Regions from separate parts of the Dietzia sp. ANT_WB102 genome, predicted to be linked through region 1. Evidence: riboswitches for the same ligand, from Rfam matches in the RefSeq annotation. Region 1 holds a riboswitch; the other holds the start of a gene.
What was found. Region 1 has a riboswitch for cobalamin ahead of FQ137_RS03540 (precorrin-8X methylmutase). Riboswitches for the same ligand answer to the same signal wherever they lie in the genome.
Positions count from the first base shown of each region.

Region 1 (4,647 bases):
GGGATGTCCAGGGCGGCGATGCGTTCGACGTCCCAGGTTTCGTCCTCGCCGCCGGCGCTCACCGCGCCGGGAGTGGTGCCGCCGGCGGCCAGCACGGTGACGACGATCGCGTCGAGGGTGCCGAGCGCGGTGAACAGCTCGTCGGGTGCCGAGCGCAGGGACCCCGCGAAGACGGGTACGCCGACGGCGCGGCCGGTCGCGTCGACGGCGTCGGCCAGCGCGTGCGCGAAACCGGAGTTCCCGCTCACCTCGTGCGCGCGGTAGTAGAGGACGCCCACTCGAGGCAGTCCGTCGGCGGCGGGCGCGTCGGGCCGGTCCGGCATCCCCCACACCGGCACACTCTCCGGCGGCTCGAAGCCGGCGCCGGTGAGCAGCACGGTGTCGGAGAGGAAGGCGTGCAGCTGCGCGAGGTTCCGCTCGCCGCCCTCGGCGAGGTAACGGTGCGCCTCGGCCGCGATGCCGATCGGCACCGTCGACAGCTCCATGAGGTCGGCGTCGGGGCTCTGTTCACCGCCCAGGACCACCACGGGCACACCCGCATCCAGCACGGCGGCGAACCCGGCCTCCCAGGAGCGCCGCGAGCCGAGGATGCGCACCACGACCAGATCGGCGTCGGTGAGGAGGTCCGGGAGGTCCACCTCGATGTCGAGTCGGGACGGGTTGCCGAGCGTCCAGGCTGAGCCGGAGGCCCGCGCGGAGAGCAGGTCCGTGTCGGAGGTGGACAGCAGGGCGATGCGGCGTTCGTGCTGTGAGTCGTGGGCAGCTGCCGTGTCGTGCGATCGTGCCGCGGCGTCGTCAGGGGACGCCGAACGCCGGGTGGGGCGCATGTTCTTCTCCAAACCCTCGTGGAACATGTCGCCGTGGCCGGTCTCCTGGCTTTCGCATCAACGCCGTGCGACCGACCTTCCCGGGCCGGTGGGCCCAGTGGTCTCCGCCCCGGGTCGGGACGGACGAGGGTGCGCGACTTCCGCGACTACAGTGGCGAGGGCCGCGCCGGCTTTTCCTCCGGCTTCCCGAACACCACGGCAGTGGCGAGCCTATCCGTCACCGCCCACCCCTGGGCCGCCGCCCTCCACCCACCGTGATGCCACACTGGCCCTCGTGAGCATCACCGAACCCACCCGCCGCACGCGCGGCGACCTGTGCCCCGGAGTGTTGCGGCCGTGGCCGGCCTCCGACGGCGCCCTGGTCCGGCTGCGCATCCCGGGTGGCCGCCTGTCGCCGGAGTCCCTCACCGCTCTGCACGGGGTCGCCGCACGATACGGCGACGACGACGTGCACGTCACCACCCGCGCGAACCTGCAGCTGCGCGCCCTGCCGATCGGGCCGGACGGGCAGCTGCCCTCCGAGGTGATCTCGGCGATCGCCGGGACCGGCCTGCTCCCCTCGCCCGGGCACGAGCTCGTGCGCAACGTCCTGGTCTCGCCGCTGACGGGGTTGGTCGGCGGCCGGGCGGACCTGCGATCGGTGACCGAGTCGCTGGACTCCGGTTTGCTCGCCGATCCCGCGCTCGGCGGTTTGCCGGGCCGGTTCCTGTTCGTCCTGGACGACGGCCGCGGTGACCTGGTCGAGCGGTCCTGCGACCTGGGGTTCGTCGCGCTCGACCGCGACACCGTTCAACTGCGGGTGGGCGACGCCTGGTCGGCCGTCGTACCGCTAGCCGAGGCCGTCGACCGATTGACAGCGCTGGCGCGCGATTTCGTCGAGGCCCGGGGCGCCGGTCCCGAGGCGCCCTGGCACGTGCGCGAGCTGACCGCCGCCTCCGCCGCGCCGCTCGCCGCGGTGTCGACTGCGGATGTGCGCCTGCCCGACCCCGCCGGACCGCTCGCCTACGGGCCGGTACCCGTTCCGTCTGACGCGTCGGCCCCGTCCCCGGCCCAGTCCCCGGTGACGGCGGGGATCGAGCACGTCGAGGCCCCGGGCGGGGTGCTCGACCGGGGTCTCGTCGGCCGCCTCACCGGCGCGGGTGTGGCCGAGCTGATCGTCACCCCGTGGCGCGGAGTGCTGGTCGTGCCCGAGTAGGCTGCCTTCCGTCCCACACGTCAGGAACCCGGTGCGATTCCGGGGCGGTTCCGCCACTGTGAGGCCCGCGTGTGACGCGTGCCGAGCCAGACACTCGCGGGGGATCAGCGCGCTCATGCCGCGTCGCTGCGCTTTCCAGTCCGGGGCGAGAACCCCGAGGAGGACCCATGCCCAGTGCTGCCCGGCCGCCGCGTCGCTATGACTACATCGACGACGGCCCCGCCATCTACGTCGATTCCTTCGCCACGATCCGCCGGGAGACGGACCTGTCGCGGCTGCCGGCGGAGGCGGAGAAGCTGGCCGTGCGGATGGTCCACGGAACCGGGCAGACAGACCTGGTCGACGACCTGCAGGTCCACCCGGATCTCGTCGGGGCCGCCCGGTCGGCGCTCGGCTCGGGCGCGCCCCTCCTCTGCGACGCCCACATGGTCGCGTCGGGGATCACCCGCGCCCGGCTCCCCCGGGACAACGATGTGGTGTGCACGCTGTCCGATCCGGGTGTGCGCGAGCTGGCCGCACAGATGGGCACCACCCGCTCAGCCGCCGCGCTCGCGTTGTGGGGTGACCGCCTGGACGGGGCCGTCGTTGCGATCGGCAACGCCCCCACTGCACTGTTCCACCTTCTGGAGATGCTGATCGACGGGGCTCCGCGACCGGCGGCGATCGTCGGGTGCCCGGTCGGGTTCATCGGTGCGGCGGAATCCAAGGCGGCGCTGGCCGCGTTCTCGAGCGACCACGGCATCGACATCCCCTTTGTCACCGTGCACGGCCGGCGTGGGGGGTCGGCGATGACCGCCTCGGCTGTCAACGCTCTGGCGCAGGAGACCGAATGACCGCCGCACACCCCGTCGGCAACGATGGCGTCGGCGCGTCAGGCAGGCTCTACGGGGTCGGCGTGGGCCCCGGTGACCCCGAGCTCCTCACCCTCAAAGCCGCCCGACTCATCCGCTCCGCGGCCGTGGTGGCCTATCACGCGGGTCGCGGCAAGGAATCCAACGCCCGACGGATCGCTGCCGACCTCATCGGCCCCACCGTGATCGAGGAGCGGTTGGAGTACCCCGTGACCACGGGCGTCACGGACCATCCCGGCGGCTATGCGGGCGCCATCGCGGACTTCTACGAGTGCAGCGCACAACGGTTGGCCGAGCACCTGACCGCCGGCCGTGACGTGGTGCTGCTCTCCGAAGGGGACCCGCTGTTCTACGGCTCGTTCATGTACATGCACGACCGGCTCTCGGAGCGTTTCGACACCGAGATCGTGCCTGGGGTCCCCGCATTCGCCGCAGCGACCGCCACCTCGGCCACGCCGTTGGTCCGACAGACCGACGTCCTCACGGTACTGCCCGGCACGTTGCCCGAGCCCGAGCTCGCGCGACGTCTCGCGGACACCGACGGGGCGATCATCATGAAGCTGGGACGGAACTTCCCCTCCGTGCGCAACGCACTTGAGGCCGCCGGGCGGCTGGACGGCGCGGTCTATGTGGAGCGGGCGTCGATGGCGGCCGAGCATTTCCGCGCGGTCGCGGACGTCGATCCGTCGACCGTGCCGTACTTTTCGCTCATTGTGGTGCCCGGCGATTCGCGGCATGGCGACCCGACCGGCCGCCGCACCACGCCCACGGCCCGCACCACGCCGACGGCGCACGCTGGCGACCCGCAGGTGGCATCGGGCGGGTCGTCGCCGACTCCCGCCGGCCCGGTCCTGCACGTGGTCGGGCTCGGCCCCGGCCCGGACGCCTGGCTCACCCCGGAGGCCTCCCAGGTGCTGGACGGTGTCGACCACGTGGTGGGGTACGCACCGTATGTCGATCGTGTCCCGCAGCGGGCAGGCCTGACACGCCACTGCTCGGGCAACACCGTCGAGGTGGACCGGGCCGGGCTCGCGCTGGATCTCGCGCTCGCCGGCGAGCGGGTCGCGGTGGTCTCCGGCGGAGACGCGGGAGTGTTCGGCATGGCGGCCGCTGTGTTCGAGGCCGCCGAGGATCCTCGGTACGCCGACGTCGACATCCGCGTGGCGCCCGGGGTCTCCGCCGTCCAGGCGGTGGCCGCTCGGGCGGGAGCTCCCATCGGCGCCGACTTCGCGGTGGTGAGCCTGTCCGACCGGCTCAAACCCTGGGAGGTGGTCGAACGACGCCTGGATGCAATCGCCGCCGCGGACCTGGTGCTGGCGATCTACAACCCCGCCTCCCGCTCGCGCACCCGCCAGGTCGCCGACGCCCGCGAGATCCTGCTGCGCCATCGCGATCCGGCCACGCCCGTCGTGGTGGGCCGCGACGTGGGTCGGGCCGAGGAGTCCCTGACCCTCACGACGCTCGGGGAACTCGACTGCAGCTCGATCGACATGAAATGCCTGCTCATCGTGGGCGCGTCCGGCAGCCGGGTGACCGGCTCCGGCCGCATGTGGAGCCCGAGGTTCGTCCGCGGATGACGCTTCACCATGCCCCGGATGACGACTCCGCGACCGACATCGACGCGTTGTGGCGCGTCCTGGCGAGACGGCGCGATCACCGGCACTTTCTTCCCACACCGGTTCCGCGCGCCACCATCGAACGGCTCCTCGAGGTATTCGCCGTCGCGCCGAGCGTGGGGCTCAGTCAGCCGTGGCACGTCACCGTCGTGCAGGAC
Region 1 covers NZ_VOBA01000001.1:784,063-788,709, reverse strand. Annotated here, with positions in the region: gene cobN (cobaltochelatase subunit CobN) at 1-854, opposite strand, end outside; cobalamin riboswitch at 845-1,040, opposite strand; gene FQ137_RS03545 (nitrite reductase) at 1,102-2,022, shown strand; cobalamin riboswitch at 2,014-2,139, shown strand; gene FQ137_RS03540 (precorrin-8X methylmutase) at 2,190-2,855, shown strand; gene FQ137_RS03535 (precorrin-2 C(20)-methyltransferase) at 2,852-4,450, shown strand; gene bluB (5,6-dimethylbenzimidazole synthase) at 4,447-4,647, shown strand, end outside.

Region 2 (4,647 bases), 640 kb from region 1:
GGTGGCCGCGCTCGCGCGACTCACCGTCCGCCACGCGGTGTCCACCCCGGCCGGGTCCACCACGAAACGCCAATCCACCAGATCCCAGATGAGGGGGCCGGTGCCCAGGAGGAGAAACACGACGGGCGCGAGTAGCGCCGGCACATAGACCCGGGCGGGCACCCGGGCCAGGACAAGCGCACACGCCGCACAGATGGCCAGGATCACCGCGTGGCCTACCGGCGGCGGCACGAGAAGCGCCGCCACCAGCAAGCCACCGAAGAGCAGGAGCTTCTCCGCTGTGGGGAGGGCCGACCAGCGGTTGTGGGAGGCCGCCAGTTCGATCGGATTCATCTAGTGCCCGGCGGGGGCCGCGCCGGGAGTGGCAGTGCCCGCGGCAGCGATCCCGCTGTCCCGGCGGTGCCTGGACCGGGTCCGCAGGACGCCGATGCCGTAGCCGACGATCCCGCCGCCGATCCCGGCCTGGAGCGCGAACAGTCCCGATTCGACTTCTCCCGGCAGTTCGGGCACCAGCGGCTCGAACCAGGGCTCGTACTGCGGCGACACCTCGCCGATCGTGCCCTCAGCCTGTCCGTCGGCCCCCTCGAAGGCGCCGCCCGCCCCGGTGCCGTAGATCAGGGAGAACACCGCGATCGCGCAAGCCGCGGCGATCAGCCCGACGAGCACCCACACGTTGACGTGCTTGCGGCCGGTCATCGCGACACCTCCGTGGTCCCGACCCGAGCCTGGGAGCCGCCGGCGCCACCGTCGGCCCCGGTGGCGACTGCCTCGTCGTCGTCGTTTTCGGGGTCCGAGAGGCGTGCACGCCGGAAGAAGCCGAGGAGGTCGAGTTCGCGCGAGGCGATGCGCATCAGAACACTCACGATGACCACCACGACGAGCGCTTCGACGATCGCGAGCGGGATCTGCGTCAAAGCGAAGACCGCGAGGAACTCGCCCATCGAATACCACAGACCGTGCTCGGCACTCGGGAACGCCAACGCGAGCTGGGCGCTCGTGGTGATGTACGTCATGAGGTCGGCGAGGAACGCGGCGACGAACACCGCACCCAGCAGCGGCATCGCGACCCTCCGACACGCGACGAACGCCGCGTAGGCAGCCCACGGGCCGGCAACCCCCATGGAGAACACATTCGCGCCCAGTGTGGTGATCCCTCCGTGCGCGAGCAGCAACGCCTGGAACAACAAGACCACGGTGGCGACAAACGCCATCACCGGTGGTCGGAAGATGATCGTCCCCAGGCCCGTCCCGGTCGGGTGCGAGCTCGACCCCGTCACCGAGGGGAGCTTGATGGCCGACATGACAAACGTGAACGCCCCGGCGACGCCCAGGAGCACACCCGCCTCCGGCGTCCGACGGACAGTCCTGACGACCTCCCGCGCGCCGTGAATCACGAACGGCGCCGCGACGGCGGTCCATGCGACGGCATGCGCCGACGGCAGGAAACCCTCTGCGATATGCATCTGGTGGAACCTTTCTGCCCGTCACCTCGCGGGCACTCGTGGTGGCAGCCACGGCCGGTCTCCTGGCTCACGGTTTTCCCGGCCCATCTCATCGAGACGGGCCGAACCGCCGCCGGTCCGCCTTCCCGCCAGCACGACAAGTGCGGGCAGTGGCACGAAGGACCGGTGACATCACCGCTCACAGTGGCGAGGGCCGCCCCGGTCTCACACCGGGTTCCCGAACGCCGTAGCTGCGCAAAGCGTATACCGTGGGCGCCTCCCGAGGGGAAGCGCGATGACGATGCCACAGGCCGACCGGCCGGGGGAAACGCACCTAGGCGATCCGCCGACTCTCCTCGGGAGCCTGTCGCCGACGTTTGAGTTCCTGCCCGGCCAGTGCACCCAACGGGTGACCACTCTTGAGGTTGACCGGCGAGTCGGTGCCCTCGTCCTCGATCCCGGGTGTCCAGTGGATCGTGGGCGCGGTGCGCATCACCACCCGGTCCCGGCCGAGAGACTTGGCCCGGTACGCGCCGAGGTCCGCCTGCCGGGTGAGTTCATCAATGATCGCGGAGGCGTTCGGGCAGCCCTCGGACTCTGTGACGATCGAGGCGACCACGGCGCCCACGCTCACCGTCACCTCGCCTTCCGCCGCGACCGCCATCCGGATCCGTTCCGCGGCGGCGCTCACGTCCGCCTTGTTCTCGGCAGCGGACATCACCACGAACTCCTCGCCGCCGATGCGGCTCACCAGACTGTGCGGTGGCGCCGCTGCGGCGATGGTGGCTACGGAATTCACGAGCACCCGATCGCCGGCAGTGTGCCCGCGGCTGTCATTGACTGACTTGAAGTGGTCGATGTCGATGAGGAGGAAGCCCACCGGCAGGCCCCGGCGAACGCAGTGCTCGAACACCCGCGCGTGCCGCCTGGTGAGACCGCGGCGGTTCAACGCGTGGGTGAGTGGGTCGATCTCTCCGAGTCGCGCCACCTTCTCCATCGCGAACTCCAGGGAGCTCCGGAGGGCCACGACCAGGGCCACGGGTATCGAGACCGTAAGGATGGAGGCGGCGACCGCCACGAGTCGAGCGGTGAGGGAGGTCGACCAGAAAACGGAGAAGCCGGCGGCGAGAAGCAACGCTGCGACGGTGAAGCCGATCGTGGTCCGCCTGGTCGACGACATCGCGGCGATCGCGGGCATCGCGGACAGGAGCGCGACGATCGCCGGGGCGACGGCCGGGTCGGTCACGATGGACGCGGAGATCGCGACGCCGACCATGGCGGTGATGCCGACCACCCCGAACTGCCTGTCCGTCAGCTTGCCGACCCGGATCGTGAAGACGAACAGGACGACAGCGCACATCCAGACCGCGACCAGTGCCGACATCGCGCCCGCGTGGAACAGCTCCGGACTGGCGATGGCGAGGAGCGGGAGCAGCAGCCCCCCGCAGCTACTGACAAGAACGGCGGCGGACCGGGCGTCGTACCTCTCCCAGAGCTGCAGGGGCATAATCATGAGCCCGTGCCCCTGAGAACCGCTCTGGCGGTGAGTAGCAGGATTTTCACGTCGAGCCACACAGACCAGTTCTGGATATAGAAGTTGTCGTAGAGGGCGCGGTCGCCGATGTTCGTGTCTCCGCGTAGTCCGTGGATCGCCGCCCACCCGGTCAGCCCTACGGGGACCCGGTGACGGTCCTGATACGAGGGGACGCTGCGGGCGAACTGCTCAACAAAATGCGGACGCTCCGGTCTCGGCCCGACCAGTGCCATGTCCCCTCGCACGACGTTCCACAGCTGAGGTAGCTCGTCGAGTGAGGAGATGCGCAGCAATCGCCCGATCGGATCGATGCGGTCTTCGGGGTGCCAGTCGGTGTCGGAGTGCTCGGCGGTGACCGAGCGCATCGAGCGGAACTTATACAGCATGAATTCGCGGCCACCGCGCCCCACCCGCACCTGCCGGAACAGGATCGACGATTTGGGATCGGACACCGCCACGGACACCGCAATCAGCGCGAGCAGAGGCGAGAGCAGTAGTAGCGCGCCCCCGGCCACGGTGATGTCGAAGAGCCGCTTGGTTTTCCAATACCACGTCCGGTAGATGTGGCGCCGAACCCTGATCAACGGAATGGTGTGGATCCGGTCCATGTCCGAGCTGAGGTGAACGAACTCGTAGAGCCGCGGGACGATGAAGATCTCGCAGTCCAGCTCGTCGCACTGCCGCAGCGGGGATACCAGCGAGGAATCCGGACTGTGGCGGAACGCCACGATCACGGTGTGTACGTCCAGCTCCGTCACGACCTCGTTGAGCGGACGGTCGAGGACGGGGACGGGCAGCCGGCCGCCGCCAAGCAGCGGGTCGGCGTCGATCACCGCCACCGGTTCCAGGCCGAGCTCGGGGAACTCGCGGATGCTGTCCAGGAGTTCGGCGGCGACCTCCCCGCCCCCCACAATGATGGTCCGGCGCCGGGCCTCAGGAGAGTGGCGGCGGTGACGACGAATAGTCGCGTAGTAAACGGCGCGGGTGCACGAGAGCGCCACGAATATGCCGGTGGCCATGAGAAGTAACTCGCCGATGGTGTCGTCCCCGCCGCGGGCGAACTCGATGGCCAGGGCGCCGACCAGCGAGGTCGCCCCGAGTCGGGGAATGTCGTTGAGCACCGAGAGGGTGAGGAGCGACCGGTAATTCCCCGACAGTTCCACCGCCAGGGCCACGACCAGGGCTCCTGCCACCGCCCCCGCCACCGTGTCCACGATCGTGGCCAGGACGACGGTCATGACCGCGAGGTCCAGTCCCGCCAGGACGAGGTCCGACCTGTGTCGCGCCAGGCGAAGGCGCCTGCGTTGCTGCGGAACGATGGCCGCACTCCGGATCGCCATGTCAGAGGTACCTCACGCGGGGCGGTCGAGAGCTCGCCACTGGGTCTCGCCGGGTGGGCACGCGCCGGGTGCCTAGCTGTCGTACGAGTCGGCCTTTCATGAGTGTGCCCCACTCCCCCCTGGGCGGGACGGGGTCTTTTCGTGCCCGCCCTCGCGCTGTAAAGTGAGGATATACTAATCGATCTCAAGTGCAAGAGGTTCTTACAAACGCTGGTGGGGATGGTGAGAGGGGCCGGTGGCGCGCCCGTCAGGGGTGCTCGCACCGGTACGGAGTGCGGTCTTCAGCCGGTGGCTTGACGTGGGCGGCCCTCAGTGGGCGGTGATCGCGTCC
Region 2 covers NZ_VOBA01000001.1:1,420,836-1,425,482, forward strand. Annotated here, with positions in the region: gene FQ137_RS06475 (energy-coupling factor transporter transmembrane protein EcfT) at 1-333, opposite strand, end outside; gene FQ137_RS06480 (energy-coupling factor ABC transporter substrate-binding protein) at 334-696, opposite strand; gene FQ137_RS06485 (energy-coupling factor ABC transporter permease) at 693-1,463, opposite strand; cobalamin riboswitch at 1,498-1,729, opposite strand; gene FQ137_RS06490 (diguanylate cyclase) at 1,777-2,955, opposite strand; gene FQ137_RS06495 (sugar transferase) at 2,952-4,316, opposite strand; gene FQ137_RS06500 (EAL domain-containing protein) at 4,626-4,647, opposite strand, start outside.
Region 2: it holds a riboswitch for cobalamin, as region 1 does, so the genes downstream of both, FQ137_RS06485 (energy-coupling factor ABC transporter permease) here and FQ137_RS03540 (precorrin-8X methylmutase) in region 1, are expected to answer to the same signal.